DNA from 4 places in the Clostridioides sp. ES-S-0108-01 genome. Region 4 is predicted to be linked to each of the others. Evidence: riboswitches for the same ligand, from Rfam matches in the RefSeq annotation. Region 4 holds a riboswitch; each other region holds the start of a gene.
The links. Region 4 has a riboswitch for lysine ahead of IR152_RS05820 (aspartate-semialdehyde dehydrogenase). Riboswitches for the same ligand answer to the same signal wherever they lie in the genome.
Positions count from the first base shown of each region.

Region 1: linked by a shared signal. The riboswitch ahead of IR152_RS06940 (YfcC family protein) and the one ahead of IR152_RS05820 (aspartate-semialdehyde dehydrogenase) in region 4 are both predicted to bind lysine.
Region 2: linked by a shared signal. The riboswitch ahead of IR152_RS03885 (Na+/H+ antiporter NhaC family protein) and the one ahead of IR152_RS05820 (aspartate-semialdehyde dehydrogenase) in region 4 are both predicted to bind lysine.
Region 3: linked by a shared signal. The riboswitch ahead of IR152_RS02230 (aspartate kinase) and the one ahead of IR152_RS05820 (aspartate-semialdehyde dehydrogenase) in region 4 are both predicted to bind lysine.

Region 1 covers NZ_JADGMN010000005.1:139,768-148,357, reverse strand. Annotated here, with positions in the region: gene IR152_RS06960 (PTS transporter subunit EIIC) at 1-428, shown strand, start outside; gene IR152_RS06955 (LytR/AlgR family response regulator transcription factor) at 882-1,592, shown strand; gene IR152_RS20265 (ATP-binding protein) at 2,129-2,923, shown strand; gene IR152_RS06945 (FtsX-like permease family protein) at 3,101-5,677, shown strand; lysine riboswitch at 5,823-6,002, shown strand; gene IR152_RS06940 (YfcC family protein) at 6,149-7,540, shown strand; gene IR152_RS06935 (M20 family metallopeptidase) at 7,554-8,590, shown strand, end outside.
Region 2 covers NZ_JADGMN010000003.1:12,740-21,329, forward strand. Annotated here, with positions in the region: gene IR152_RS03855 (iron chelate uptake ABC transporter family permease subunit) at 1-796, shown strand, start outside; gene IR152_RS03860 (ABC transporter ATP-binding protein) at 793-1,548, shown strand; gene IR152_RS03865 (siderophore ABC transporter substrate-binding protein) at 1,639-2,607, shown strand; gene IR152_RS03870 (TerD family protein) at 3,083-3,682, opposite strand; gene IR152_RS03875 (MetQ/NlpA family ABC transporter substrate-binding protein) at 3,785-4,588, opposite strand; SAM riboswitch class I at 4,699-4,803, opposite strand; gene IR152_RS03880 (lipoate--protein ligase) at 4,894-5,880, opposite strand; lysine riboswitch at 6,048-6,224, shown strand; gene IR152_RS03885 (Na+/H+ antiporter NhaC family protein) at 6,368-8,098, shown strand; tRNA gene IR152_RS03890 (tRNA-Leu) at 8,208-8,288, shown strand.
Region 3 covers NZ_JADGMN010000001.1:503,043-511,632, reverse strand. Annotated here, with positions in the region: gene IR152_RS02245 (AI-2E family transporter) at 1-929, shown strand, start outside; gene IR152_RS02240 (tetratricopeptide repeat protein) at 1,087-1,740, opposite strand; gene lysA (diaminopimelate decarboxylase) at 1,957-3,249, opposite strand; gene IR152_RS02230 (aspartate kinase) at 3,267-4,460, opposite strand; lysine riboswitch at 4,542-4,710, opposite strand; gene IR152_RS02225 (hypothetical protein) at 4,820-5,437, opposite strand; gene IR152_RS02220 (hypothetical protein) at 5,606-7,306, opposite strand; gene IR152_RS02215 (hypothetical protein) at 7,615-8,178, opposite strand; gene IR152_RS02210 (DUF2140 domain-containing protein) at 8,333-8,590, opposite strand, start outside.
Region 4 covers NZ_JADGMN010000004.1:147,342-155,931, forward strand. Annotated here, with positions in the region: gene dapB (4-hydroxy-tetrahydrodipicolinate reductase) at 160-909, opposite strand; gene dapA (4-hydroxy-tetrahydrodipicolinate synthase) at 977-1,864, opposite strand; gene IR152_RS05820 (aspartate-semialdehyde dehydrogenase) at 1,981-2,982, opposite strand; lysine riboswitch at 3,160-3,334, opposite strand; gene dapA (4-hydroxy-tetrahydrodipicolinate synthase) at 3,412-4,293, opposite strand; gene IR152_RS05830 (L-serine ammonia-lyase) at 4,615-5,808, shown strand; gene IR152_RS05835 (N-acetyldiaminopimelate deacetylase) at 6,015-7,133, shown strand; gene IR152_RS05840 (small, acid-soluble spore protein, alpha/beta type) at 7,265-7,510, shown strand; gene IR152_RS05845 (class I SAM-dependent methyltransferase) at 7,497-8,243, shown strand; gene hslO (Hsp33 family molecular chaperone HslO) at 8,507-8,590, shown strand, end outside.

The DNA.
Region 1 (8,590 bases), on a different contig from region 4:
TGATACCAATATTCTTTATAGTTACGTATATAATATTTACATGGGCAATCAAGAAGTTTGATATAAAGACACCAGGAAGAAGTTCAGAAGAAGTTAAGCTTTATAGTAAGAAAGAATACAGAGAAAAACAATCTGGGGATGCTGTTAAAGCTACAGACAAAGGAACAGTAGAAGATAAAGATACAGAACTTGTATATTCTATAATAGAAGGTTTAGGAGGATGTGGTAATATAAAAAATATTACAAACTGTGCAACTAGACTTAGAGTAGAGTTAAATTCAATTGATGAATTCTATGAAGATAGTTTCTGGGTAAATGAATTGGGTGCAAGTGGAGTTGTTAGAAAGCAAAATTCAGTTCAAGTTATATTTGGACCAAGAGTTATTACAATAGCATCAAAAGTTAAAGCTGTATTAGGTGTAGATTAATAGATATAGAGCCATGCAAATTAGATTATTTTGTATGGTTTTATTTTTTGCACCAAATAAAGATTCTACTTCTTCAACTTTTCTACCTGGATATTACCATAGATTGGGTATATATATATTTGGATATCTAAGAGTACATAGAATTTAATTATTTTAATTTTTTATAATTGTAGTAACAACTTTTATTGTTTTTTCAATTAAATCACCTTATAAAATAACATAATTAATAAATTTAAAATTATGAAGTTAATTGTTAGGATAAAGCAAATTTTATATTATAAGCCTATATAAAAATATTCGAAAAAATAAAAAATTAGTCTATAATTGTAAGTAATGAAAAGTGATTACTACAAATTAATAGAATCAATATGAAATAAAATAATAAATAAAGAAGAGCATATTAGATAAAATTAATAACTTAAAATAATATAGATGGTCATGAGGTGAAATTAAATGATAAAAATAACAATATGTGAAGATGAAAAAGAACAACAAAAGTTGTTAAAAGCACATATAGATAAAATATTTGAGGAGCTGTCTGTTAAGTATAAGTTGGAAATATTTAATTTAGGAGAAGAATTACTTAAAAACTATTCAAAAGATACAGACATACTTTTGCTAGATATACAAATGGGACAAATTAATGGAATGGATACTGCAAGAAAAATCAGGACATTAGATGATAAAGTAGAAATAATATTTATTACATCCATAATAGAATATGCCCTAGAGGGTTATGAGGTAAGAGCTTATAGATATTTAATAAAACCAGTAAAGTACGATAATTTAAAAGAAAATCTAATAAGCTGTATAAAAGAAGTGGATATAAAAAATAAACACATTATAGTAAAAGAGCAAGGTAATCTAAACAAAATAGATATAAGTGAAATAATTTATGTAGAAGTGCAAAAAGAAACTATAACTATACATACTTTAAATAAAGTTTACAAAATAACTGGAACAATGAGTAATATTGAAAAGGAGATAAATTGTAGTAGATTTTTTAGGTGTCATAAGAGTTTTTTAGTTAATTTAGAATATGTTAAAAGTATAAAACAGTATGTTTTAACGCTTGAAAATAGCGAAGAAGTACCTGTAAGTAGATATAGATTTAAGGATACAAAAGAGAAGTTTTTTGATTTAATAGAGGCAAAATTATGTTAAATTATTATAAGATTTTATGTATTATAAATATGCTTATATTCATGTCTTGTTTTTTTATGCTAATGAAAAAAAGAGATTATGCTTGTAAATGTAAAATTAATATTGAATCAATATTAATTTTAGTACTAGCTATAGAGTTAGTCATAAGAGGTATACCTTTTGGATTTGTAGCACTACAACCTTTAATCATTATAGTTTTAATGTTAGTTTTAATTTGCAAATGTATTTATAAAATTGATATAAAAAAATCTATCATTAATTCTGTAATGTATAGTTTAATATATATATTGATAGAAAGTAGTATTTATTGGTTTTTACTCATAATGTTTAATTATATCAGTGATTATATATATTTATTGGATCTTGGAATAAATTTTTTAATTATTTTTTTAGGTATTCATTTTCTTGATAAGCTACAAGAATTTTATAATAATAATAAGTATTACCTGTATATAATTTTAACTCTAATGGTTAATATACTTATAATTGTACTTTTAAACATCTCAACTTCAAAAATAAATGATTTATATAGCATAGTGATAAAAAATAACATTGAATATAACAATATTATATATACAGTTAAGGTATCTAGTTTTATAAAATATGTATTTCCATATATCTTATCTGTAATAAATATAATACTGATATTTATTTTTGTAAAATCTGTAAAATCAGAAAAAGAAAAAGTAAAAATGGAACTTGTAAACGAAAAATTAGATATGCAGTATAAATATTATCTAATGGTTAAAGAATCACAAGAAAAAATGAAACGAATATATCATGATATGAATAACCATATGGAAAATATAAAATTATTAAAAAATAGTAGTGAAGAGGTAAATAAATATATTAATAACATAGAAAATGAAGTAAAAAGCACAAAAAATATTTATAATACAGGAAATGTACTATTAGATATTATCTTATATGAAAAAAGTAAAATATGTATTGAAAATAATATAGATTTTAATGTAGGTATAGATTTTAGTCAATGTGATTTTATAGAGATGATTGATATAAGTAGCATATTTTCAAATTTAATAGAGAATGCAATAGAAGCATGTAACAAGATTGATGATAACAATATAGAAAAATACATACTTATAAAAAGTACTTTTATAAAAGGGTATTATGTAGTCAGGTTTGAAAATAGTAAAATCAACAAAGTAATAATTAAAAGTAATAAGATTTTTACTTCTAAAAAAGATAAATTCTTTCATGGAATAGGTCTCGAAAGTATAAAATCTTCAATAAAAAAATACAATGGAGAATTAAAAATTAGGGATAGTGAGCATAAGTTTATAGTCACTGTTCACATACCTTTTGAATAAAAATTTGATATGATTATTTATTTAATAAAGTGGCAAGTTCGGTTTAGTATGCTAGTTGTCGGTGAAAAAATACTACTTGTCGGTCTTGTATTGAAGCAAAGTTTTAGAAATGTTACCTTTTTAAAAAGGTAGCATTTTTTTATACGAGAATTTAATACAAGAAGAGGAGGTAAAGTTTTGACTATATTTAAACTATCAATATCGTATATGAAAAGACAAAAAGGAAAAACAATAGCACTATTATCAAGTATTGCACTTTCAGTGATGCTTATTTTCTCAATGATTGTAATTAGGGACTCAGGATACAATTCTCAAATACGAGAAGCAAAAGACTTACATGGAGATTATCAAGTATGGTTTGAGGGGATTGATATAGAGAAATCAAGAGAACTAGAAAACGATAATGAAGTTAAAAAATCAAGTAAAGTTAAATACTTTTGTGAAGCAGTCAATAAATCGAATGGTGTTAAATTTGATTTGAATTCATTTAATAAAGATTTTATAGATTCTCTTAACTATAAGATGATAGGAAGAAGCCCAACAAATGATGGAGAAATAGTCATAGAAAAAGAAGTAGCAAATCAGATGGGGATAAGTAATCCATTAAATAAGAATATTGATTTAATGCTAACGAATAAGTATATCGATAGCAAGGGAACTAACAAAATAGATAGTGCAAATAAAACATTTAAAATCGTTGGCTTACTTGAAAAACCGGATAGATATTATAACTCTCTATCTAATTCTATAGGTGGAATCAAGACTCAAGCATTTGTATATAAAGAATCAAAATTTCCACTAAAGACTAAAAATACATATAAAGGGACAATATTTCTTAAATTTGAAAAAAACACATCTAAGTTTATAAGTAAGCTTGAAAAAAAGTTAGACCTTGGTTGGGATTATTTACATGAAAATACTGAATTTAGTGTAGTTAAGTTATTAAAAGACTCCTCCTATAAGAATAAAGAAAATATTCAAAAGACAGTTCTTTTAATCATTGTGTCTAGCCTTGTAATATACAATATTTTTAATATTATCCTGCAAGATATGATAATTCAAATAGGGATTATGAGGTCAATTGGTATGTCAAATAAGAAAATCAAGTGTATGTTTAAAGTATCAAGTTTTATTTATATAGTTTTAGGTACAATAATTGGTATATTATTTGGAGTAATCTTATCATATATAGGAGTGAGAGTAGTATATGGATATAGTTCTATTCTAACTATAGGAATTCCAAGTATAATTTATTCTTTTGCAGTTTCAGTATTATCAGTATCAACAAGTAGTTTTATAGTAGTTAGGAAAGCTGTGAAGGTGTCCATAATTGATTCAATAAAAAGTAGTGAGAGGTATGAAAGAAAATCAAAATATAATATTATAAAAACAAATCGAACACATGGGAACATAATTAGAAGAATCGCGAGTAGAAATATATGGAGAAATAAATCTAGAACGATTATAACAATACTTGCAATTACTATGGTTGGAACTATGTTTATATTTAGCTTTGCAGTAAAAAGTACATTGAGAGCCAATATAGAGGAAGGAATAACAGGTGGTAGTTTTGGGATGTCCTATGGAAGTGTGGATAAAACAGTAAGTGGTAGTTACAATGGGACAGATAGTTTATTTTATAAAGTCGATAAAAATCTGATAGAGAAAATAAAAAATATAGAAGGCGTAAAAAGTGTAGATCCAAATTTTTACAATCCTAATGGATATGTTTTGCTTCCTAAAGAAAAAATATCTAAGTCCTATCAAGATGAATTAAATAGAAAAAATATACTATTTAAAGAGGAACATAGTAATGAATATCCTCTTCTTATAAGAGGTTATAGCGATGAGCTATTAAACAGTAGAGAGTCGTTTATTGAAGAAGGAAAAAACTTGACAAATGTTAAAGAAGGACAATATAAAAAAGTTATACTTGTAAACAATACAAATTCACAAGTTACACACTCATTTGAAGCAAAGGTAATTGATGGCGCAAAGGTTGGAGACATCATAGATATAAAATTACCTGTATATAAAGATAGTATTAAAAAGTATGAAACATTTAAGGTTGAGGTTAGTGCTATTATGAAAGAAGTTTATGCGGCATCTCAAGATGGGAATATTGATGCCAATGGAGCACAGGTGATATTTAGAGAAGATGACTATAGAGAATTAACAGGTCAAAAATATTATAACAAGATTTATGTAATGGTTAAAAAAGGTAAGTTATATCCAGTTGAAAAAAGATTAGAGAAGTTGACAAAGGATTATGCTTTTACATCAATTGGTGGTAAAGGTGAAGATTTGAAATTTAATGGAGGACAACAAAATTCAGAGGAACGGCTTGCAGTAATATATCAGTGTTTAATTATACTTATACTTTCTGTAAATAGTATTTTTATTATGAGAAGTAATATCATTGCTAGAAAAAAAGAATTATCAATACTAAGAGCAATTGGAATGAGTGTTAAGGATATTAAAAAAATCCTAATAATTGAAAGTGAATTTTATGGACTAGTTGCCTCTATAATAGGAGCTGTAATTGCAACAGTCTATTATAACTGGGGAATTTCAAAAACAAATAAAACTCTTTTAGCAGGAGGCTTTGAAAAAACAATAAAGCCTGATATTCCTGTGAGTCAAATATTTATGCTCTTTTCTATTTTTAGCATCATAGGATTTATTGCAGTATATTTATCTAGAGATAAATTAGAAGGTACATCAATAACAGAGGGAATTTCACAAAATGATTAAGTATGTTCAAATAAAAAATAAAAAGGAGAAACTTAATTGTAAATATTGCAATTATTATTCTGACAATATTTACAATCTTAATGTATTATGTTACAATTATTTACAATAAATAAAATTTAATAAGAATTACCTCATCTAATAAAAAGATTGAGGTAGAGGTTGCATTTACTAAGATTAATATTGAAGAGGTCGGAAACCAATGAGGCAATATAAAAGGAGTAAGTGCCGAAGTGCTAGTGTCCAAAGCTAGTGCTGGGACTGTATTTAATAAGTACAGTACTGTCATCAAAATTATCCCGAATTTTGATGGAGAGCTATCTTAAATAAGATAAAGGGAAGATGCAGGTATGTTGTATTTAGCACATTTAGCTCAACATGTATCCATGTTGAGCTTTTTTACATCTATACAAAATAGGATAAAAAGGGATGCAATAATAAAATATTTTAATTTAAAAAGTGGGGAGATTAAAAATGAGTAGTTTAAAAAAGAAAAAGTTTACTATGCCTCAAACACTTACTATAATATTCTTATTAATAGTAGTGATGGCAGTTCTTACTTGGATAGTACCAAGTGGAAATTTTGAAAGGGTGGATATAGACGGAAGGTCAGTTGTTGTAGCTGGAACTTATGAAAAAGCACCATCAAATCCACAAGGTGTTACTGATGTATTTTCAGCTCCTATAAATGGATTTATAGATGCAGCTCAAGTAGTTGGATTTGTTTTGATAGTTGGAGGCGCTTTTGGAATAGTTAATAAAACAGGAGCTATAGAAGCTATTATAGCTCATACTGTCAAAAAAATGAAGAGGTTTCAATTTTTAATAATACCTATCTCAATGATTCTATTTGGGCTAGGTGGAACGACATTTGGAATGAGTGAAGAAACACTACCTTTTTATATGATATTTATTCCACTCATGACCAGTATGGGATATGATTCATTAACAGCAGTGGCAACGATATTTGTAGGAGCAACAGCTGGATTTGGGGCAGCTACGACTAATCCTTTCTCTGTAGGAATAGCACAAGCATTGTCACAAATAACACCAGGTTCTGGAATAGAGTTTAGAGTTGTTATGTTTATAATATATATGGCTATATCTATAGGATTTGTTATGATATATGCCAATAGAGTTAAAAAAGACCATAAAAAGTCTTTAGTACACGATATATCACTAAATCAAGAATCAATGACTAATAGTGATACTAACATAAAAGAATTTACAAAAAGAGAAGCTATGGTAATATCAATTTTCGTGGTAGGTATGGCGATTATGATATTTGGAGTTTTAAAGTTAGAATGGTATATAACTGAGATTGCAATGATATTTACAGCAATAGGTATAATATCAGGAATAGCATCAGGGCTTAAACAAGATGAAATAGTTAATTCATTTATAAATGGAGCAGGAGATTTAATGACAGCAGGGCTATGTATAGCATTTTCTCGTGGAATCGTAATAATAGCAGAAAATGGATTTATAATAGATACAATTTTAAATTCTGCAGCAAATTTATTAAATGGACTACCAAAAACTATATTTATAAATTTAACTTTCTTAATAGAAGGTTTGATAGCATTTTTAATACCATCTGCTTCAGGGCTTGCATCACTTACAATACCTGTACTTGCACCACTTGGAGACTTAGTTGATGTATCTAGACAAATGATAGTTACAGCTTATCAATTTGGTATAGGTGTAACTAACCTAATAACACCTACATCAGGTGTTTTAATGGGAGCATTAGCAGTGGCTAATATTCCTTGGTCAAAGTGGGTTAGATTCATAGTTCCTCTAATGGTAGTATTAACAATTCTTGTAATGGTATTCTTGACAATAGGATTATATCTAGGATTCTAATAGGAGGTAAGTTATGATAGAGAGTGTAAAGAAAAGAGCTTATGAGATAGAGGATGAACTTGGAAAAGAAATTGAAGAAGTATGTGATTTTATATTCAATAACCCGGAGCTAGGTGAAGAAGAATATATATCATCAAAGTACTTAGTAGAGAAAATGAAGGAATATGGATTTGATACAACTTATCCGTACTGTAATATGGATACTGCTTTTAGAGCAGAATTAGGAGATAGTGATGGTCCTACTATAGCATTTTTAGCTGAGTATGATGCACTTCCTGGATATGGAGAAGATAAAGAACCAGCTCATGCTTGTGGGCACAACTGGATTGCAGCATCTACACTAGGAGCTTGTATAGTATTAAGTAAATTAAAAGAAAATTTTAAAGGAAAAATAGTACTAATAGGAACACCAGCTGAAGAAACAACAGGAGGAAAATGTGATTTAGTTAAAGCAGGAGCCTTTGATGATGTTGATGTAAGTTATCAGATGCATATAGAAGCTTTTAATAATATAAACTGCAAGGCTTTGGCAATAGATTCATTAGAGTTTAGTTTTGAAGGGGTATCAGCACATGCAGCTAGTCATCCTCATATGGGAGTTAATGCGTTAGATGCAGTACAACTTACTTTTGCTGGGATAAATGCACTAAGACAACATGTAAAATCAGATGTTAGAATACATGGGATAGTTTCAAATGGAGGAGAGGCTCCAAACATAGTTCCAGAAAAAGCAGCCTGTAAATTTTTCGTAAGAGCTGCTGAAAGAAGTTATTTAGATGAAGTAACTAAAAAGGTTATAAACTGTGCAAAAGGAGCAGAGTTAATGACAGGAGCTAAGCTTTCCTATAGATATTTTGAAAATTCTTTTGACAACATAATAAATAACAAAGTGCTTCAAAAGATAACAAAAAATAATTTGATTGAGGTGGGTATAACAGATATATTAGAAGGTAAAGATGGACCAGTAGGTTCTACAGATATAGGTAATGTAAGTCAAGTTTGCCCTACTATGTATACAGAAATAGCTTTAGATATAAATCCAATGGTGTA
Region 2 (8,590 bases), on a different contig from region 4:
AGCGTTTACTACTGTGGTCTTTCAAACAATTACGAATAATCAAATATTAACACCAAGTGTATTAGGTTTGGATTCATTATATGTAATGATTCAAACTATAATAGTATTCATATTTGGTTCAAGTAGTAGTTTGATTATAAATGAGAATTATAATTTTATTATTAATATTGTCATGATGATTGGAGCTTCACTGTTATTATATAAGACGTTATTTGAAAAGAATAAAAATAATATTTTCTTTTTAATCCTAGTAGGAATGGTATTTGGAACATTGTTTAAAAGTGCTACAACATTTATTCAAGTAATGATAGACCCAAACGAATTTTTAGCTTTACAAACCAGTATAATGGCTAGTTTAAATAATATAAATACTAATGTGCTTTTAATAGCATTTATAATAATTATTGCCACAATACCTTTTATATGTGACGAAATAAAGTATTTGGATGTATTATCGTTGGGTAAAGAGCAAGCAATTAATTTAGGTGTAGATTTTGATAAAGTAGTTAAAAAAATGATAATACTAATAGCAATTTTAGTTTCAATATCAACAGCACTTATTGGTCCAATGACATTTTTAGGACTTTTGCTTGCCAATATATCTAGAGAAATTTTTAAAACATATAAGCATACATATTTAATTTTGGGTTCTATGTTGATAGGGATGATTACACTGATAATAGGACAATTTTTTATACAACATGTATTTAAATTTGACACAACTTTAAGTGTAGTAATAAATTTCATAGGAGGAATTTACTTTATTCAATTACTATTAAAGGGGGCAAATAGATGATAGAGATAAAAAATATATTTAAAAAATATAAGAATAAAAATGTTGTAGATGATGTCTCTTTTAATATAGAAAAGGGAAAGATAACATCTTTTATAGGACCAAATGGAGCTGGGAAAAGTACTGTATTGTCAATAGTTACAAGGCTTATAGTAGGTGATAGTGGAGAAGTAATAATAGAAGGAAAAAGCTTGACTAATTATAATAATAAGGAATTGGCTAAAAAAATAGCTATTCTTAAGCAGTCTAACAATATAACTTTAAAACTCACAATAAGGGAATTAGTTGGATTTGGAAGATTTCCATACAGTGAAGGTAATCTAACTAAAGAGGATGAAAAGTATATTGATGAAGCAATAGAATATATGAAGTTGACTGATATACAACATAAGTATTTGGATGAATTGAGTGGAGGTCAAAGGCAAAGAGCTTATATAGCAATGGTAATAGCTCAAGATACAGAGTACATATTACTTGATGAACCACTGAATAATTTAGATATGAATCATTCAGTTCAAATGATGAAGGTACTTAGAGACCTTTGTGACGAGTTAGATAAGACTATAGTGTTAGTAATGCATGATATAAATTTTGCATCATGTTATTCAGATAATATAGTTGCATTAAAAAATGGAAAAGTTGAAAAAGTAGGTCGTACAGATGAGATAGTTAATGAAAAAGTTTTAGAAGATATTTATGAAATGAATTTTAACATTAAGAATATAAATGGAAATCGAATCTGTATTTATTTTTAAAATATTGTATATAAAAATAAACTTACTACATCTTTTTTTATAAAATTTTAGATTAAGATAAATATTAATAAGAAAGAGGGAAATATTGATATGAATAAAAAAGCAGCGATAGTAGCAGCAGTAGCTATAGTAGGATTAGTGACAGTGTTTGCATTAGGTGGAAATAAAAAGAATGAATCAAAAACATCAGAGAATTCAAATGATACCATAAAGATAACTCATAACTTGGGAGAAACAGATGTAAAATTAAATCCTAAAAAAGTAGTAGTATTTGATTATTCAGCTCTAGATACGATGGACGCATTAGGTGTAGCTGAGAATTTAGTAGGGCTTCCTAAGGCGAGTTTACCAGCATCTTTAGAAAAATATAAGGATGAAAAGTATACAGATTTAGGAGGTTTAAAAGAACCAGATTTAGAAGGTATAAAGTCAGCAAATCCAGATTTAATTATAATAAATGGAAGACAAGAAGATTTTTATGAGCAATTGTCAAAAATAGCACCAACAATAAGTACAAGTAAGGATGATAAGAAGTACTTAGAATCTGTTAAAAATAATATAGATAAAATAGCAAAAATATTTGAAGTAGAAGAAAAAGCCAATCAAGAATTTAGTAAAATTGAAAAGAAAATAGATACTTTGAATAAAAAAGTAACAGAAAAAAATTTAAATGCTTTAACTATAATGGTCAATGAAGGTAATTTAAGTGTATTTGGCGAAGAATCAAGATTTAGTATATTATACAATAGTTTTGGATTTGAAAATAAAGATAAAAATATAAAAGAATCAAGTCATGGTCAAAATATTACTTTTGAGTATATAGCTAAACAAAATCCAGAAGTTATGTTCGTCATAGATAGAGGAATAGCTACTGGTAGTGATGTAAAGGACAGTTCAACAGCAAAATCTGTTTTAAATAATGATATAATAAAGTCTATGGATGCATATAAAAATGATAATATAATATATTTAGATTCACCAACATGGTATGTAAATGATGGAGGTCTAACGTCTTTAAACAAAATGATAGATGATGCTTCAAAAGCAGTCAATAAATAAATTATTTATATTAAACATGTCTTGTTTATTACTTATTTAATCAGCCACTTTAGAGTGGCTGATTTTTTATAGTTTAAGTAATAGTATTGATTATAATAATATAAATCTATTTAAAATCTAATAAAATATAAAGTTATACTAGACAAAAAGAATAATTTTTACATAGTTATTATTATATAATTTTAAACGGTATTTTGTAATTATAAATACTGTAAATTATATTAGGAAGTAATAATTTATAAGAATTTATAGATTAGAAAAAAGTTTTTATAAATAAAATTCTAAAAAGGAACTATATAAAATAAGTTTTTATATATTCTAATTGTATAGAAGATTTTATTGGATTTTCATGAACTTTATTTGAAAAATAATTATAAATGATAAAGAATTTATTTATAATAGTTAGAAAAAATAATTTTCAGACAAAAAAGAGACTATGAGCTAATTTACTCATAGTTTCTTAAATAAAATATACTTATTTTCTTCCTGCAACCCATTTTAAGCCCCAATTGAACTCAGTATCCATTTCTCTATGTCCTTTAAAGTATTTAACTACTTTTTCAACACTGAATGTCTCATCATCTACATTTTCTATCAATGCTATTGAACACATATTATAGCCATTTTTATGTTCATCAAGTTTAACAACTAAATCTGAATCTTGTTTTTGTTTGATTGTTACAATTCCATCAGCTTCAGACCAATTAGCTACACCTTCATAGATAAAAGCATAAATAAGTATTCTCTTTATTTCTTTTATTTTATTACCATTTATTCTCAAATTTTCTCCCTGTGTATTACTTCCTGTACGGTCATCTCCATCTAATTGTGCAAAAGGTGGATACTCCAAATTACCAAAAGAATTACCTAGTGCCTGAACAGCACCTTTTACACCATTTTTCATTTCAAACAAGCAACCTAAATCTAAATCTATATTACTGCTTTTTAGAGAGCCAAAAAAACCTTTTTTTTGTATTTTTTGGTTCCAATTTAAATTAACTAAAATTTCACCTAAATTACTATTTTCTTTTTTTGTAAGGTTTATTTTTTGCCCCTTTTTTAGTTCTATAGCCATAGTAATCTTCCTCCATAAACATAGATTTATTTAAATGGTAGCACTTAATAAGTCAATGTTCAACAAGATTAGGATAATAATATTAAAATTATACTAAATATACTAAAAAATAGGAATTACAACACCTTTGTACTTTTCTTCAATTATACTTCTTGCTTTGTCTGATGTAAGAACATCTTGTAGAACTTTAATTTTTTCGCTATCTTTATCTTCAGTTCTAAATGCCAAAAGATTTGCATATTCATCATTTACAGGAGCTGTATAAATTCCATTTTTCTTAGCATCAAGACCAGCTGGTACTGCATAAGTAGTATCTATAAATGCAGCAGTTACATCTGGAAGAGAAGACGGAATTTGAGCAATATCTAATTCTTTGAATTGTATCTCCTTTGGATTTTCTATTATATCCTTAGGGCTAACTAATCCATTACCTTTAGGTAAAGTTAAAAGACCAATACTTTCAAGGTATCTAAGGTTCTTAGAACAAGAAGATGGATTGTTGCTTATTGCAATTGTATCTCCTTTTTTAAATTCATCAACAGATTTTATCTTATAAGAGTAAAGTATTGCTGGACATACATATAGTTTTTTACCAGCCATTATTTTGTAGCCTTTAGCTTTAACTGCTTCTTTTAGATAAGGTTCGTGTTGGAATAGATTTGCATCAATTTCTCCATTATTTAAAGCCTCGTTTGGAAGTATGTAATCATCAAAATTTTTAATTTCTAAAGTATAGCCTTTTTCTTTAATAAGTGGTTTTAATTCTTCTAATAATTCTCCACCTGGGACTAAAGTAGCTCCGACAATTATTTTTTTATCATCTTTGCCTTTGTCTTTAGAACATCCCACTATAGATAAGGTAAACACTAAACATAATAACAAACATAATAATTTTTTGAATTTCATATAAATTCCCTCCTGAATATAATTGATTAGTTAAAAATAAAATACCCTTTTTATTACCCTGCAAAATAAAATAAGCCTGAGTTTAAACTCAGGCTTTAAAAGCTAATTTAGACTCATCTTTCAGTATAATACTGCAGGATTTAGCACCAATGTATATAAAATATACTGGTTGCTGGGTTTCATAGGGCCAGTCCCTTCACCACTCTGGATAAGAAGTATTAATTTTTAATTATGTTATAAATATTATCATGATTTTTTATATCTGTAAATATAATTTTATAAATATTTTAAAATATTTAACATACTCATTTAACACCTAAAATTCCAGAAACTAGAATATCAGTATTAGCGCCTAAGAAATAATCATTTATTTCAATAGAGTCTAAGATATTTCTCAAAGCATTTTCCTCATGTTTTATACCAATAAGTTTATCTTCTACAAATGAAACATCACGTTTTCCAAAAAAATCTCCAAAAAATTTTATAGTGCTTATTATGCCTTTATCAACATTTAAATTAAATTCAACATTTCCACCAGAATATTTTAATTCATTTGAAAGAGTATATTTTGGTGAATTGCCAAAGTTCCAATCCCAAGTTTCATATTTTGATTTAGTAAGTTTTTCTATCTGTTCTATATCATATTCACTTAAACAATAATTAGTATTATCAGTATTTATTTTAGAAAGATAGTTCATTATTGCATCTTTAAATTCCAGTATATCCATTTTAGATTGTAGATGTTCACTTATATTAGTTACACGGGATTTTACAGATTTTATTCCCTTTCCTTCAAATTTTATAGGTTTAACTTTTAGTGCACTTGAAAGGTCGTTTATCTCAGATGAAAATAAAAGTGTGCCATGATGCATTACTTTGTTTTTGTAATTATATTGAGCATTTCCAGAAAATTTCTTACCATCTATAAGAAGGTCGTTTCTTCCAGAAAATTCAGCATTGACGCCTAATGTTTTAAGTAAGTCTATTATTGGTTGAGTGAATCTTCTGAAATCACTGAAACTATTATTATTACAAGCTATGAATGTAAAGTTTATGTTTCCTAAATCATGAAATACAGCTCCACCACCAGATTGTCTCCTAACAACAGGTATAGAATGTTCTTTTATATATTCTAAGTTTATTTCAGAAAGTGTGTTTTGATTTTTTCCAACGATTATAGAAGGTTCATTCCTCCATAAAATAAATAAGTCTTCATCAAAGTTTTTTAGAATATATTCTTCCATTGCTAAATTGAAATAAGGGTTTGTTTTTTCATTATAAATTAATAACATTAAAGTAATTCCTCCAATAAGTGATAAAATTTTTTTGTTAGTCTTAGTACAATTAATTTTATAATTCGACAATAGTGTAAAAAGTCCTTTAAATTAGAAATTTTAAAAACTACCTTGCAAAGTTTAAATAAATAATATATACTCAAAATGTGTTTAATAAAAGTGAATAAAAAGGTAGAGGCGCAATAGTCTATCAGTACTAATAAGGAGTTAAGCACAGAGAATTATTAGGAAAGGAGATATTGCCGAAGTTTTATAATCGATGCTTTAAGATTATATTGCTGGGGGTACATAGAAAATGTGTACAACTGTCACAGGTTTATTTGTGGTGAGCTATCATTTAAGGAATTATATTATATTTATTTTTAATATTGTTTATGTATTGTAATGTTTAAGCCTTGAGTGTTTACCACTCAAGGCTTTTTTAGTTTTATCAGAACATAATACCCTGTATAATTCACAAAATTAAAAAGAGAGGGAGATTTACATGAGGAACAAAAAAATTAATATTATTTTTCTGACGACAATTATGTTCATAATGTCAACAGTAATGGTTTTTGCAGAGGAGGATATAGACACTATTGCATTAGCTAATGCAGAAAAATTTGGAATCTTAACTTTAATACCACCAGTAGTTGCTATAGTACTTGCATTTATAACTAAAAACGTAATAATTTCATTATTTATAGGGATTATTTCTGGTAGTTTTATAATTAAAGCTAGTGGTATTAATGTTTTTGCGACATTTATACAAGCTTTTTTAGATTTGGTAGATAGAGCTTTAGTATCTTTGGCAGACCCATGGAATGCAGGAATAATACTACAAGTTCTGGTAATTGGAGGAGTAATAAATCTTGTTGCTAAGATGGGAGGAGCTAAGGCTATAGCTGAAGCGCTTGCTAAAAGAGCTAAATCAGCAAAAGGTACACAGCTTATAACATGGTTTTTGGGACTTTTAGTATTCTTTGATGATTATGCAAATTCATTAATAGTAGGTCCTATGATGAGACCTGTTGCAGATAAGATGAAAATATCAAGAGAAAAGTTGGCATTTATAATAGATGCTACAGCAGCACCAGTTGCTGGATTAGCTATAATATCTACATGGATAGGTCTTGAAGTTGGTTTAATACATGACGCTTTTGAAAGCATAAATGTAGATGTTGACGCATTTGGTATATTTTTAAATACAATACCATTTAGATTTTATAACATATTAATATTAGTGTTTATTGTATTATCAGCATTATTATTAAAAGAATTTGGACCAATGAGAAAAGCAGAGATAAAATCTAGAAGTAGAAAAATTGGTACAGACCTTGATGAAGGTGTAGAAGAATTAGATGATTTAGCTCCAAAAAATGGAGTAAGATTGAGTGTATGGAATGCTATAATCCCGATAGGCACATTAATAATAGTTGCATTAACATCATTCTATTATAGTGGATATACATCTATAATGGGAGGGGAGAATAAGGCTCTTATACAGTTATTTACGAATTCGCCGTATTCATTTGAAGCAATAAAAGAAGCATTTAGTGCATCTGATGCATCTAGAGCATTATTCCAGTCTGCACTTGTTGCAAGTTTGGTTGCTATTATAATGGCTGTAGTCAAAAAGATTTTTACAATATCAGAGGCAATTGATGTTTGGATAGATGGAATGAAAAGTTTAGTAATCACTGGTGTAATATTAATACTTGCATGGTCATTGAGTTCAGTAATAAAAGAGTTAGGTACAGCTAAATTTTTAATACACTTATTATCAGGTTCATTACCTCCATTTTTATTGCCAAGTTTAATATTTGGTTTAGGAGCAATAATATCATTTGCTACTGGAACAGCTTATGGAACAATGGGTATACTTATGCCACTTGCAATACCACTAGCATACTCACTAAATCCTGATATGTCTTATGTAATAGTAAGTACAAGTGCAGTTTTAACAGGTGCAATATTTGGAGACCATTGTTCTCCTATTTCAGATACAACAATACTTTCTTCAATGGGAGCTGGTTGTAATCATATAGACCATGTTAATACTCAAATACCGTATGCTATATTTACAGCAGTAATTACCGTTGTATTTGGATACATACCAGCTGGATTTGGATTGCCAATATATATAGTGTTGCCAGTGGCTATAGTTGCTATATTTGTAGGTATTCAAATAATTGGTAAGAGAGTAGATGAAGCAGAAATTGAACTTGTAGAATAAGGATATAAATAAATTTAACCTTTTATTATGATTGTTTTATTAGTTTATAGATAATTTTAAAAAGTTATTGAAAAGAATAGCGAAATATAGTAAAATAAAAGAGTAATAAGCGGATGTGGCGGAATTGGCAGACGCACTAGACTTAGGATCTAGCGCCGTTGGCGTGGGGGTTCGACTCCCTTCATCCGCATTTTACAGTACTTAGTTGTACTGGAAAAAACTGGGGTTGCTGGCTTTCGGAGTGGGCTATCCCGTTTTTATTTTTTGATAGATAAGTTAAATACAATATGAATATATTTATAAAATATTTTACTAATAAATACAAAAAAGCACATTAAGTGCTTTTTTTGTTGTCTAAAAATATATTTATAAAATTGCAAACGATTCTATTGTTTGTATGAATATATCTTTAACATAATATAGTAAATTACAATATAACTTTACTTTTAGTGTTTTGTATGACATATTAATAATAAATTAAATAAATATATT
Region 3 (8,590 bases), on a different contig from region 4:
CTTTACTTTTAAATCCACTTGTAATGCTCTTTGAAATAAAATTCAAAACACATAGGCTTTTAGCCATTTTTTTATCTTATATATTTATAGGTCTTATTTTAGCTTTTGCCATTAGGTTGTTAATTCCATCAATAGCCAATACATTAAATAGATTGATAAACGAAATGCCTATGTATACTGATTATATGAACAATTTTATAGAAAAAAATATGTCAAACATAGATTTTCTAAAAGCTTTAATTCCTCATATACAATATAGTTTAGATAATGTATTAAAAGAAGCAAGTAATTTTATTAGTAGAATTCCTAAAAACGTCTTAATCTATACACTTAGCATATCCTCTATGTTATTTAATATGACAATGGGGTTTATACTATCTATATATATTATATATGACAAAGAAAAAATCGCATTGGGATTTAAGAGATTCCTATACTCTTCTACTGCTAGAAACAAAGCAGATAACATTATAGAATTTTTTAGAACTACTCATGATATTTTCTATGATTATTTGCTTGGTAGAATATTAGACTCTCTTATTATTGGTATAATTGCATTTTTAGGATTTCAATTTGTTATCCGAATAGAAAATGCTTTATTTTTAGCTTCAATAATATTCTTAGGTAATATAATACCTTATTTTGGTCCTTTTATTGGTGCAATCCCTCCGATAGCCATGACAATATTATATAGCCCTCAAAAAACTATATGGGTCATTGTATTTATATTTATATTGCAACAATTAGATGGAAATCTTATAGAGCCAAAAGTTATGGGTAAGCAGGTTGGTATAGGAGCTATATGGGTAATTTCTGCTATTTTAATAGGTCAATCTCTATTTGGTTTTATAGGAGTTTTTCTTTCAGTACCAATAGCTGCTGTCGTAAAAACTTACGTCGATAAATATATAGATAATCGCTTACAATAGCTTATATATACTGTGATTTTAATTTTTAGTTTAAAAATTGACTGTTATTTGTTAAATTATTTCTCAAAAAAATATCTCTTAGTAAGAAAACTTGCTAAGAGATATTTTTTATAATATATATTTTGTTCATTAAATGCATGTAGACATTTTATATTTATTAATTATTTGAGTTTTGAGAATTTCCACTAGTATCTGAACCACCACTAGTATCTTGTGGAGTTGGTGCTGGAGTTGGATTACTACTATTTGGCTTTTCTTGAGTTTGAGAAGAATTGTTATTATCAGGCTTATCGCCTTTTGACTTTTTATTGCTATTTTTAGAACTAGATTTATTATTCTTATTACTTTCACTATAAGAAGATTTCCTTGCATCTGATTCTACTCTATACCTATCTTCTCCCGCCGTATCTTTTGCCTTTTTCTTTCTTTGTTCTTCTGTTTCATTTTGTTCTTTTTCTAATTTAGTTAATTCTTCTTTCTTTTTAGTTGCCTCTTCTTTAATAGCAGATGAACCATTTTTTATTTTTTCTATAAGTTTAAGTTCCTTAATCGCATCCTCATAATTTTTTAATTCTTCAAACTCAGTCATGTTTGACATTCTCATAGCTTGCATATACATAGCTCTTGCATTCTCATTAGTATTATCTTCTTCTAATGCAGAGGATAATGATTCCATAGCTTTTTTATAGTCATGTTTTTCTAAATATGTTTTTCCCTGCTCTACTAAATTTATTTCATCTTTTTTATTAAATGAACATCCTACAAGAAATATAGATAATATCGATATTAATAAAATTACTCTTCCTCTCATTAAATCCCTCCTTGTCATATACTTTAAATTTTATCATAATTAGAAAGTTTTTAAAATATTTTATATTTATTACAAGAAATTTGCTAGTAAAGCGAAAAATAAGCAGATATACTAAGAATGATACAACAAACTAAAAATTAATTTAGAGATACATATCTTAGCAAATCTGCTAGTAATAAACTTTAATATTTAATTTTTATTATATACTTCTTTATTTTATATCTCTAAAGCTAATAAGTCTTCATAGCTTTGTCTCTTACAAATTAGCTTATCATTTCCATCAAACACTGACACTACTGCTGCTCTTGGTATTTTATTATAATTTGAAGACATTGAATATCCATATGCACCAGTTGATGTTGTTATAAGTATATCTCCGCTTTTAATGTCCATTATATTTATATCTCCAATTAATATATCCCCACTTTCACAACATTTTCCAGCTATTGTTACATGATTCATAGTCTCATGGTTAATTTTATTCACAATACTACATTCATAACTAGCTTGGTACAACGAAGGTCTTACATTGTCTGTCATACCGCCATCTACACTTACATAAACTCTAACATCTTTTATATCCTTTATCGAACCTACTGTATATAAAGTACTTCCTGCATTTGCAACTATTGACCTTCCTGGCTCTATTACTAATGTAGGCACTTCTATTCCAAGCTCTTTACATGAATTTTCTGCTTTAATGATTATAGTTTCACAGAATTCTTTTATAGTTTTAGGTTTATCTCCTTCACTATAATAAACTCCAACTCCTCCACCTAGGTCAATTTCTGTTAACTGTATGTTGAATTTTTCTTTTATTTCTTTTACTAAGTTCATCATTATATCTACTGTATCTATGTATGGTTCTACATCAAATATTTGTGAACCTATATGAGCATGAAGACCCACAAGTTTAATATTTTTATATTCACTTAACTTTTCTATTGCTCTAAATAAATCTCCATTTACTAAAGCAAATCCAAATTTAGAGTCTATCTGTCCAGTTTTTATATAATCATGTGTATGAGCTTCTATACCAGGAGTTATTCTAAAATATATCTCTTGAGTTTTACCTTTATCTTCACATAACGCTTCAATCAAGTCTAACTCATAAAAATTATCCACTACAAATTTACCTACACCTAAATCTAATCCCATGTTTATTTCTTCTTTAGTCTTATTATTTCCATGGAAGAAAACTTTTTCCATAGGAAAATTTGATTTATAAGCTGTATATAATTCTCCTCCTGAAACTACATCTAGACACATTTGTTCTTCATTTATAAGATTGCACATGTAAAGAGGTAAAAAAGCTTTCCCCGCATAAGCAACCTTATTTTTTCCTTCTCTGGCTTTAAAATATTCTATATATTCTCTACAATTTTGTCTCACTAAAGCTTCATCAAATACATAAAGTGGAGTTTGATATTTTTTACTAAGCTCTAAACAACTTACTCCTCCAATATATAATTCATTATTATTTACGGTCATAGTTCCATGAAGTTTCATAATAGCCTCCCCAAATTTTATATATTAAATACTTCTGCTATTTTCTCTATAGCTACTTGTTTATCATCAGAATTTATAGCACAAGTTATACGAATTTCTGATGTAGTTATAAGTTTTATCATTATACCATTTTCATTGAATATCTTAAATACTTTAGCAGCAACTCCAGAAGTATTTTTCATGCCAAGACCTACTAAAGAGAATTTAGTAATATTATTATCAATTACTACATGTTCTTCATCTGTGTATTTAGATACTATCTTTTTACATTCTCCTAATTCTTCCTTTGGAACTGTAAATGATACACTTATCTTATCTAAAATAGGTGCAGTTTGGCTTATCATATCTACACTTATACCCATAGTTGCTATATCCTCAAATAAACTAGATATATTTTCTGTTTTAAAATCTTTTATTGTTATAGAACTATCATCATCACTAGTAGCTAATCCTGTTATTACTTTATCCTCTAATTTCATGTATTTTCCCCCTCTTATATACGTTCCTTTTACTGCACCACATGTACGTCCAACATAGATTTCAACACCATATTTTTGTGCAAGTTCTATACTTCTTGAATGCATTACTTGTGCACCTAAACTTGCTAGTTCAAGCATTTCTTCATATTCAATCTCATCAAGTTTACTAGCCCTTGAATATTTTCTTGGGTCTGTAAAGTAAATCCCATCAACATCTGTATATATCTCACATTTTCCATTTAATTTAACCGCAAGAGCTACAGCAGATGTATCTGAACCACCTCTTCCAAGAGTAGTTACATCGCCATCTTCATTGATTCCTTGAAATCCAGTTACTATCACGACATTTCCTTCATCTAAGCTATTTTTAATTCTTTTTATGTTTATATCATCAATTTGAGACTTTCCATGAAGACCACTCGTTTTTATATTTAGTTGATAAGCATTATAGCTTATAGCTTTACACCCAAGTGCATTTAATGCTATTGATAATAAAGATGCTGAAATCATTTCGCCAGTAGACATCAAAGCATCTAATTCCCTCTTACTAGGTTCATTACTCAATTCTTTTGCTAAATTTATATATTCATCAGTGGATTTTCCCATGGCAGACACAACTATTACCATTTGTGGATTTTCTTTTCTTCGTTCTATTATATTTTCTGCAATTGATTTTATTTTGTCAGTATCTGCTACTGAACTTCCACCGTATTTTTGGACAATTATACTCATGCTTTTTCCCCCTCAAACTAAATTTTGATAAATAAAAACGCCCAAAGGTATACTTTGGACGTGTAAATTTCATAGACCAAGTAACCTTGTAGCTCACCACTTTAAAAGTGACAGCCTTATGCATATTCTGCATAAGTCCAGAAAATTTGTCCGTCAACAAAATTTCTTCGGCTATAGACCCTTTCATCAATTATCAACACTTACCAGCTCCTATTGAATACTATTGAATACAGCTACCTCTACCCTAGGCTCATTATTTTTAATTAATTTATTAATATAGTTTTATCACACTCTATATAATATTGCAACAATTATTTTACAAAATGTGGCAAATCGCTAGTCTTCTTTTTAAAATTAACTTATATACAATTAAATAGTTTATTTAATCCTAAATCTATAAAATTTATACTGTACTCATTATCATATCTCTCTAAATCATTTAATTCAGATAAGTTATCTGGTGTAACTACCAAAACATTTGGCACTTTAAAAAACGGAATTGTAGATTTATCTATTTTTTTAGAAAGATTTTCATATTTAGAAATGTCTATTTCATTATTTAAATCAACGTCGACTAAAACTTGCTTTATACTACCAAATTGGTCTGTATATTCAATAAATAAATCGTATTTCACATCATCTACACTAACATTTCGGTAAAATCTTTTTACATCACAACCTGCAGTATTGATTCTAACAACTAACTCTGACCCTACTAGAGCCTTTATTAAATCATCTCCCTTAAAAAGCTTACTACCATTTAAATAGTATACATAAGAGAGGTCTTTATAATTATAATAATCCACATCACAAGGATATTTTTTTAGTGTATATTCACTACACATTTTTCTCAAAGTTTTTTTGAAATTTTTTTTATTGTATCTCTTTTGCTCTCCATAAATTTTTCTAAATTGAGATTCTGTAACACATCTAACCCTGCTAATTAAAAGTAATATCTCTTTTTCCATATTAGTCATAGTACATTCTCCTTGAAGTATTATTTGCAAAGTTGTACTAATATTATATTAATTTTATGATATTAAATTTACAAAGAATTAAAATAAAATAGCTAATTTTTATAGAAATAAATTCTATAAAAATTAGCTATTAACATACTAAATACTATTATCAATTATTTATTTAAACTATACATTACCTTGATTTTCAGAATCTTGAGAACTCGTATTTTCATCAGTTTCTGTTCCTTCTTTTACTTTTTTATCTTCAAAGTTTGCAATATTTAGGTTATCAAATTCTGACATTTCAATTACACCAGATTCTTCTTTTGAATACGATATTTTAACTTTATCTCCAACTTGAGTCAGTGGTAATTCGCTAGATACTTTTGAAGTAGCCTTGAATATTATCTCTTTATTTGAATCTAAAGTTACATAATAATTAGTATTTCCGCCTCGTACATCTGGGCTTATTCTTGTCACTGTACCTTCTATTACCTCATCTTTTAAATCATTATCAAGTTTTAAATCATTACCTTTAGATTCTAGTGAATCTTTATAATTTCTTAATGCTTCGTTCTTATCTTCACCTATTCCAAGTACATTATAATCTTCAACAGATACAAATGCAACTCTCTTAACAAGACCAGCCTTATCTTTTAATGATGATACATATGTTGGCTGACCCAATATATTATACATTACAGGGAATGTAGCTTCATAATTCTTTTCTTGAACATTACCCTCAGCTGATTTCATTGCAGCTGTTTCAGTAGCTCCTGGCTGTTTATACAATCTAGCCTCTTTTGTTCTAGAGTCGACTAACATAAATCCAATTGTAGATTCATCTCCACCTGAAGATGTTATACCCGTATACCAATAAGACCTATTATCATTACCATAAACTAACGATGTACCTTCTGTTGGCACTAAAACTCCCTTTTCTGATATAACAGAATTTAAAAATCCATTAACATAAACACCCCAGTCTTTAATCTGGTCTGTTATAAAGTTTTGTGGCTGGATTCTATCCACCCATTTAGGTGTGTTCTTAACATCATAAACCTTTATTTTTCCAGTTTCTGCATCAACAGTGGCTATTCCTGTAGCATTTGCTCCTCCATAACCAATTTTATGTTCATATAAACTTACAACCCAATAAGGTCTTCCTTCATCATTTATTTCAAGAGTGAAATCTGTCATACCAGCATTTACAATACCATGTATGTATAAATGTCTTTGTAAATCTTGATGTAAGTAAGCTTCTGGTTGATATACTATCTTTATTGGCTTTCCATCTATTTCTTGAACCAATTGAACGTCTTGAGGGTTACTAGCTGATACTTTTACATAACCACTTGTCCCACTTAGAGATGTTATCCATTTAATTATGTCTCTATGAACAAGAGGTGCTACCCAGTACAACTCTCCATCCACATTTTGTATATGAAATTTTCCTAATTTTGACACACTACCTATTGCTGGAACTTCTCCAAGTTTTTTGTCACCCAATTTCATGGCCATATCTTCATCTACAAGACGAATGTCATTTACACTGACAGGACTAATGTCATCAGTGAATTTACTTTCAGTTACTTTTCCCAATAGTTCTTTATATGATTTTGCATGAAATACAGGTGTAGAAGTTATAAAAGGAACTACTACAATATACACAAGTAAAGCTATTGCTATTGAAAAATTATACTTAGCAATTTTAGATGCTCTTTCATTTCTATCTAGCATCATATCTAGTATCCCTGCTACAACAAAGAAAATTATTCCTACTGAAAATAAAGATGTGAAATCTAATCTTAGTACAGGTAATTTAATAAATGCATAAATTACTACAACTATTAATGCAACTCCATATGTTTTAAGATATCGTTTCATTTAATACTCCTCTCTACAAAATGTTATTATTACTATTATTATATCCATATGTTTACAAAAAATAAATATTTATCATATTTATTATATGTTAAGATATCTTTATATATTTATACTTCTGTTTATTTAATTATATCTAATATATATATCCAAAAATACTATAAAAATACAAATAATAATAGAAATTTAAAGACTGAAGAAAGTATTCTAACTAAGATTTACGAATTCTTAATTCTCTCGAAGTTAAACTACTATCTTCAGCCTAATTATCTAGCAATATTTTTTTATATGAAAAACTCTAAAATAAGTTTTTAGATGTTTGCGATTTTTGATACATAAGAATGTTGTCTAGAATTATATTCTGATAATAAACCTTCATATTCTAAGGTTAATCCAGATAAATTATAAAAATCATTTGGTGTTACTTCAAATGCTTGTTTATTTAAAATGTCTATCTCACTTTTTTCTAACATATCAGCAACAAAATTTGAACATACATATTTATATTCAGATTGTCTATGAATATTCATTGGCAAATATATTAATGCCATTATATCGTAATAGTAATCTTCTCTAGAATCACTAATTAATTTTATATTTTTATATAGATTTTCATATTGTAAATTATTTACTTCTAATGAATATACCCTACACACAGTGTTTTTTCTTATAGCATATAATCCTTGATTTATATTTTCTTCAACAAACCCTCCAATAAATGGATTCCTTGGATTTAATCTTCCAAAAGAATACATTGGTTTTAGATTTTCATTTAGTGATATTGACACATGTGTATACAATTTTTTACTTATATTCCTTATTAAGTAAGATAATACAGTTCCTGTATATGTTGTTACAATATAGACTTTATTCATCATTTCCCCCCAATCTAGTAATTAGATAATATTATACACTTACAATTTAATGTCATAAAATATTCTAACATAATAAATGTTGTTTTACAAATTTTGATTTTGAAGTGTTTTAACATTATATAAAACATAATAAAAGTATAAATGTTCTATATTTTTAGCCAACAGACGTTTTCTTTAAATTAATCAGATGATTTAGTATATCCTGAACCTTTCCAGAGTCCTTTAAATATCCTAATGCTCCATTTATTTGCGATTTTAAATCTATTTCTACTTCCATATCCAAATCAACATTTCCTTTTTTTATAGATATATTTTTAAGTGTTACTGGATAAAGATAACTTTTTTCTAAGCTAATCTTATTTCCATTAACCTCAAATGGAATTTTTTTATTGTAGTTATTTAATATTTTTTC
Region 4 (8,590 bases):
TAGTATATACTTACTTCTTATTATTTATATTTTAGTTAGTTTTTATTGTATAGACATAGTATTAAATAAATTTATTATATATGTTTGATTTGTATTGCGTATTATTATATCTATATTGTATATATTTAATTTATATTGTGTATTATTATATTTATACTATTATCCCAACATGCTGTCCATATTATAAAATCCTGGTTTTTGCTTAACTAAGTATTTGGCAGCAGCTATAGAACCACTTGCAAAAATACCACGAGATTGGGCTTGATGGCTTATTGTAAGGACTTCATTATCTCCAGCAAATAGAGCATCATGTTCACCAACAATGTTTCCACCTCTTATAGCGTGAATACCAACTTCATTTGGTTGCCTTTTTGCACTGCGACCATATCTACCATAATTATTTTCAACGTTTGGCAAAACCTCTTTTATAGCGTTAGCAATCATAACAGCTGTGCCACTTGGGGCATCTACTTTTCTGTTGTGATGTTTTTCTATTATTTCTATATCAAATCCTTCTAATAATTTAGATGCATCTTTAACCAATTTCACTAATACATTTACACCAAGAGACATATTATATGATTGGAATATAGGAATAACTTTAGCCGCTTCATGTATTTTGTTCATTTCTTCATCATTATATCCAGTAGTAGCAATTACTAAAGGAGTCTTCGTTTTTAAAACATAAGATAAGATATTATCTAAATTAGAGTGATGAGAAAAATCTATAACTACATCAACTTCTTCAACTATAGTGCTCATATCTTCATAGATTTTGAGGTCACCTTCACAGCTATCCATACCTCTAGCTGCAACACAAACCAATTCTAATTCACTATCTTCTCTTATAGTGTCGGCTAAAATCTTACCCATTTTTCCATCATAACCAGTTGCTATAACTTTTAACATAATTTCCTCCTATGATTAAGGGCTAACTTTTGACCAAACTTATCCTTTTACTATGCATTAATTTTTACTATGCATTAACTTTTAGTCCAAAGTTAACTAACTCTTTCTTTAATACTTCTAAATTTGCTGGGTCCATTTCTGCTAGAGGTAATCTTAAATCTCCAACATTGAATCCTAATAAATTCATTGCAGTCTTAACTGGTATAGGATTTACTTCTATAAATAAAGCTGCAATCAGAGCATCCATACCAAGTTGTAATTTTCTAGAACCTTCGATATCGCCTTCAAAGAATTTGGCTACTAAATCGTGAGTTTCTTGAGGGCAAACATTAGCAAGTACTGATATAACTCCTTGACCTCCTAAAGATAACAAAGGAAGTATAGTATCATCATTACCAGAGTAGATAGCAAAGTCATCTGGTACCAAGCTAGCTATTTCTGCAACTTGTCCTAGGTCTCCACTAGCTTCTTTTACAGCAACTATATTATCTATTTTAGCAAGTTCAACTATAAGGCTAGGACTTATATTTACACAAGTTCTTCCAGGGACATTGTAAAGTATAATTGGAAGTTTGACACTATTAGCTATTGTTTCAAAATGACGTTTAAGCCCAGCTTTATTGGCTTTATTGTAATAAGGAGTTATTATTAATAGAGCATCTACTCCTAATTTTTCAGCTTCTTGACTTAAATTAACTGAGTGCATAGTATCATTAGAACCACTTCCAGCGATAACAGGAACTCTTTTATTAACTTTTTCTACGACATACTTAATAGTAGCAAGTTGTTCTTCATCAGTCATAGTATTAGCTTCACCAGTAGTACCACAAGATACTATAGCATCAGTACCATTAGCTATTTGGTATTCAACTAATTCACCTAATTTGTCAAAATCAACCTTATTATCCTTTGTAAATGGTGTAACTAGAGCAACAGCAGAACCTCTAAATATCATATAAAATCAATCCCCTCTTTTTTATTTTTGTGTTTTATATTACAGTTACTTCTAATGCTTGTTTTTGAGTTACTATTAATATTTTACAAAATCATATATTTATACAAGTTTGTACATTATACTAAATCGTATGATAAAGCCATTTCAGCTATTTGAATTGCGTTAGTTGCAGCACCTTTTCTTATATTATCAGCAACAACCCAAAGATTTACACCATTATCAACACTAAAATCTCTTCTTATTCTTCCAATAAATACTTCATCTCTATCATCAAATTCTACAGCAGTTGGATATTCATTTTTAGCAGGATTATCAACTACTACAACACCTGGAGCCTCTTCAAGTGTTTTTACTAAATCCTCTAATTCAAATGGATTGTTAAATTCAACGTTTATAGATTCACTATGACCATTTTTTACTGGAACTCTTACAGTAGTTGCAGTTATTTTTAAGTCGTAGTTATCAAGTATTTTCATAGTTTCATTTACCATTTTCATTTCTTCTTTAGTGTATCCATTTTCAGTGAATGAATCTATATGAGGAAGACAGTTGTAAGAGATTTGATGAGGGTAGAATCCAGTAGGATTGCCATTCATTCCTTTCTCTAAATCTTCAACACCTTTAACACCAGAACCAGATACAGCTTGGTAAGTAGAGTAAACGACTCTCTTAATTTTGTATTTGTCATCAAGTGCTTTAAGAGGAACCATAGCTTGTATAGTAGAGCAGTTAGGATTAGCTATTATACCCTTATGATTTTTTATGGCTTCTGGGTTAACTTCAGGAACTACTAAAGGTACATCTGGATTCATTCTCCATTGACTAGAGTTATCTACTACTAAGATTCCATTTGAAGCAGCTATTGGAGCATACTTTTCACTAATACTTCCTCCAGCAGAGAATAATGCTATTTGTATGCCTCTATCAGTAAATGAAGTTTCCTTTAATTCTTCTACTATATATTCTTTACCACAAAACATTACTTTAGAACCAGCTGATTTAGAAGAAGAGAATAAAAATAGATTTTCTATTGGAAAATTTCTTTCTTCTAATACTTTTAAAAATGTTCTACCTACCATTCCAGTAGCACCAACTATTGCCACATTTACTTTTTTCATATAAATTCACCCCAATTTTAAATTATTAAAACATTGTTTTATTTGATTTTAGTTATACAAGTAAGATATGTTAATATTTTTATATATCCAAAAACTTTAATATTATATTAACAACTTTAATTATATACAAAAAACGCACAAAGGTATACTTTGTACGTCTAATTTATCACTCAAAGTAAACCCTGTAGCTCATCACCTATAAAAATAAGTGACAGTATTACACATGTTATGTGCAATCCCAGAAAATATTATTGCAAGAAATATTTTCTTCGGCTGTAAATCCTTTTTCCAATCATTAACACCTGCCAGCTACTATTGGATACTCTTAGTTACAGCTACCTCTACCCTAGGTTAATAGGATATTAAAATTTGATTATTCTAATAATAATACATATTTAAGAAAAAATCAACTTATTTATATATATATTGCTAAAATTTAAATCCAAAATTTGTCAACTCTTGTTTTAACACATTAAGATTAGATTCTTCCATTTCAGCTAGAGGAAGTCTTAAATCTCCAACATTAAAACCTAAAATATTCATGGCAGTTTTAACTGGAACTGGATTTACTTCTATAAATAAGGCAGCAATTAAAGCATCCATATCAAGTTGTAATCTTTTTGAGCCTTCAATATCACCTTCAAAGAATTTAGCTACTAAATCATGCGTTTCTTTAGGACAGATGTTAGCAAGTACAGAGATAACACCACTTCCACCTAATGATAATAGTGGTAGTATGGTATCATCATTACCGGAATATATAGCAAAATCTTCAGGCACTAATTTAGCTATTTCTGCAACTTGAGCTAAATCTCCACTAGCTTCCTTCACAGCAACTATATTATCTATTTTAGCAAGTTCAGCCACAACAGTTGGCTTTATATTTACTTTAGTTCTTCCTGGTACATTGTATAAAATAATTGGTAACTTAACGCTATTTGCTATTGTTTCAAAATGAAGTTTAAGACCTCTTTCATTAGTCTTATTATAGTAAGGAGTTATTATTAAAAGACCGTCCACTCCCAATTTTTCAGCTTCTTGACTCATATGAACAGACAACATAGTATTGTTTGAACCAGTACCTGCTATAACAGGTATTCTTTTATTAACTTTTTCAACTGTATATTTTATTACAGCAAAAATTTCAGATTCACTCATAGTAGTCGCCTCACCTGTTGTTCCACAAACAACTAGTGCATCTGTGTCATTCTCAATATGGTATTCGATTAATTCACCTAATTTTTCAAAGTTGACATTATTATCCTCTGTAAATGGAGTAACTAAAGCAACAGCAGAACCTTTAAATAACATATAATCAAATCTCCTTTTTATCTAAATTTAATTTTTTAAGTACAATAATAATTATAGTACAAATTAATTAATTTTAATAGGTATAGTTAATATCTTAACTGTTTAAATAAGATATTTATATTATATTAATATTATAAAAATTTGAAATAAATGTTTTATTCTCAAAATATGCATATTAATTTAATAAAATATACCAAAATGGAAATAAAAAATAAATTTTATGCGAATTTAATAACTAATAATTAATATATTTAGGTTATAATAAATATGTGCGTAAAATCTAATAATAAGTAATAATACCGAAGATTCAGGAGGAATAATATGGATACTTTAAAGGAACTTTTTAAAATAGGAAGTGGACCTTCAAGTTCTCATACTATGGGACCACAAAGAGCAGCAGAAAGATTTAAGAATGAAAATCCAGATGCAGAAAGTTTTAGAGCAATATTATATGGTAGTTTGGCAGCTACAGGGAAAGGTCACTTAACTGACTATATAATTGAAAAAACCATAGCACCTAAAAAAGTTGAAATTGTTTGGAAAGAAGATATTATAAAAGATTTTCATCCAAATGGAATGAAGTTTGAAGCTTTAGATAAAGATGGAAATGTAACAGCTGAATGGACTGTATATTCTATAGGTGGAGGGACTATAGCAGAAGAAGGTCAAAGAAACAGTAAAAGTAAGAGCATATATCACTTAGATACAATGGATGAAATAGTAAAATGGTGTAAAGAAAATGATAAGACTTTAGTAGATTTTGTGTTGGAATGTGAACCAGAAGACATAAAAGATTATATAAAAACTATAAAAGATGCTATGAGAAAATCTATTGATGATGGGCTAAGTACGGATGAAACAATACCAGGTAAACTATTATTAAAAAGAAGAGCAAGTACATTTTATAATGCATATCAAAAAGATAAGAATTTCTCAACACTTATATATGCATATGCACTAGCAACTTCAGAGCAAAATGCTTCTGGTAATATAATAGTTACAGCTCCAACTTGTGGTTCTGCTGGTGTAATACCAGGAATATTCTTTGCAATGCAGGATTTCTATAATTATGATGATGAAAAAATAATTGAAGCACTACTTGTAGCTGGAATAATAGGTAATATAATAAAAACTAATGCTTCAATATCTGGGGCAGAGGTAGGATGTCAAGGTGAAGTTGGCGCAGCTTGTTCTATGGCAGCAGCGGCAGTAGCATATTTAAAAGGTGGTACAATAGACCATATTGAATATGCGGCAGAAATAGCACTTGAACATCATCTAGGAATGACTTGTGACCCTGTACATGGATATGTTCAAATTCCATGTATAGAGAGAAATGCTATGGCAGCTCAAAGAGCTTATGATGCAGCTAATTATGCATTATTAACTGATGGCTCACATTCTGTCTCCTTGGACCAAGTCGTTGAAACAATGAAAGAAACTGGTATCGATATGCTGGATAAGTATAAGGAAACTGCTAAGGGTGGACTTGCTAAACATTTCTTCTCTTGCTAAAAAATAAAATTTTTTAATAATAATTCCCCTGTTTTGATTTATGAAACAGGGGAATTATTATTAATGGTGAATTATTTAATAATGCAAAATATTTTTATATTCAATTTAGTTTTTTATTTTTAATTAATATAGTATGTTATATAATATTTTAACTATAAGAGATATAGAAATATTTTTTTAATAAAATAGAATTTGGAGGAGATTACATGAGAGAGGCATCATATTTACAAGAGCAACTTTATAAGCATAGGAAGTTATTAAATCCTATTGCAGAGATTGGGAGAAGAGAGTATAAGACTTCAAAATACATAAGAGATTATCTTGATAAATTAGGAATTGAGTATGAAGTTTATTTAGAAACAGGTATAGTAGGTGTAATAGAAGGGAAAAGACCTAAAAAAGATATTGCTTTTAGAGCTGACATAGATGGTCTTCATAGTGAAGAAGGGGTAAAACATTTATGTGGTCATGATGGACATGCTACTATATTACTTGGATTAATTGAGTATTTAAATGATAATAAAGAAGACTTAAATGATAATATAGTATTTATATTCCAACCAGCAGAAGAAGGTCCTGGGGGAGCAAAAGCTTTAATAGATGAAGGAGTGCTTAGAAAATACAATATTGATGAAATATATGGGCTTCATATATATCCAGAGTTACCAGAAGGTTATGTAGGTACAAGAGAAGGCTATTTTATGGCTCAAATAGGAGATATTGACATAGAAATAGTGTCTAAAAGTGGACATGGGGCTATGCCACAAAATGGAATTGATGGTATAGTGATAGCTTCAAACTTTGTAAGCTCACTTCAAACTATAGTATCTAGAAATATAAGTCCAATAGACAATGCAGTGTTGACTATTGGTAGAATTGAAGGTGGAGCTAGAAGAAATATAATAGCTGAAAATATAAAGATGGAAGGTACTATGAGATGTTTTAGCCCAGAAGTGTATGAGAGAATGAAGCTTAGAGTTAGGGAACTTGCTAGAGGGTTTGAATTAGCTTATAACTGTAAGGTTAATATAAATATTATAGATGATTATATTGCTGTTAAAAATGACAAGGGATTGTATCAAGAGTTTGTAGAAGCTGTTGGAAATGATACTGTTGTAGAGCTAGAGCCACTTATGATATCAGAAGATTTTTCTTATTATCAAAAAGAAGTTCCAGGATTATTTTTTATGTTAGGCTCAAGAAACGAAGAAAAAGGATTTGTAAATGGTCTTCATAATATAAACTTTAATTTTGATGAAAAGATATGTGTAAATGCATTGAATGTTTATTCAAAGTTATTAAAATATAAAAAGGCTATAGATTAGAGAAATAAATTATAAAGATTAAAAAGTTAAAATGCCTAAATTTAAAAAGATGTGAATTGATAAATACCCCTTACATATTTGTATAAATTTCTTTTAATTGACAAAAATACAAATATGAAGGGGTGATTTTTTTGAAAGAAAATATGCAGAGAGAAAAGAAGATAACTAATGGCAAGAATACTAAAATATTGACAAATGATGATATAATGAAATATGAGATAGCCTCAGAACTAGGTCTTATGGACAAAGTTGGTGAACGTGGATGGGCAGGACTTACAGCTAAGGAAGCTGGAAGAATTGGAGGTATGCTTACATCACGCAAAAAGAGGCTAAAAAAGATTGTAGAGGGGCTAAATAAAAAGGATGAGTCAATATAGTGATTTTGCGTTTGTATATGATGAACTTATGAATGAAGTTGATTATGAAGGATGGGTTAAGTATATAGAAGATATAATAGATTATGAAGGTGTAAAAGTAAAAAATATATTGGAATTGGCATGTGGTACAGGTAATCTTACAATTCCATTGACTAAAAAGAATTACGATATAGCTGGTATCGATATATCTGATGAGATGCTTAGTGTAGCAAGAGAAAAGGCGGAAAAAGAAGGAGTAGAATTAGTTTTACTTCAACAAGATATATCAGAGCTTGATTTTGAAATATCTGATTTGGATTGTGTGCTTTGTGCTTGTGATGGATTTAACTATATAACTTATGATGATGATTTAGAAAATGTATTTTCAAAGACATATAAATTGTTAAAGAAAGATGGAATATTTATATTTGATATAAGTTCATTTTATAAATTAGCTAATGTATTGGGAAATAATATGTATGGAGAGAATAGAGAAGATATAGCGTATATGTGGCAAAATTACTTTGATGAAGAAGAGAATCTAATTGAAATGGAACTGACCTTTTTTATTAAAGATGAATGTGGAAAGTTTGAAAGATTTGAAGAAGTACACCAACAGAGGGCGTACACTGAAGATGAGATAGTTGATATGCTTAAAAAATCTGGTTTTAAAGATATAAAATCTTATGGAGATTTTACTTTTGATAAACCTAATGAAGAAAGTCAAAGGATATTTTTTGTGTGTAAAAAATAGGATATTTTTATATGTAAAAAAATTTTGTGTATAGAAGATAAATGTCATATAAAAATACAACAAATACAGGTTTATATATTAAAACAAAGTGATGATGCTTTATAAACTGTTACTTTTTGATAATTATAAAGTTTTATAGATTGAGAGTAAATCTAATATAGAAGAGCTATTATCTAAGGTTAAAATAGGTAAGTATTTATATATTAAAATTAAAATAATAATATAGTGAAATGAGATAATTAACGAAATATGGAGGAATATAAATGAGAGATTATGTACTAAGAGCAACATCAGGAAATGGTCAAGTTAGAGCATTTGTTGCAACTACTAGAAACACAGTAGAAGAA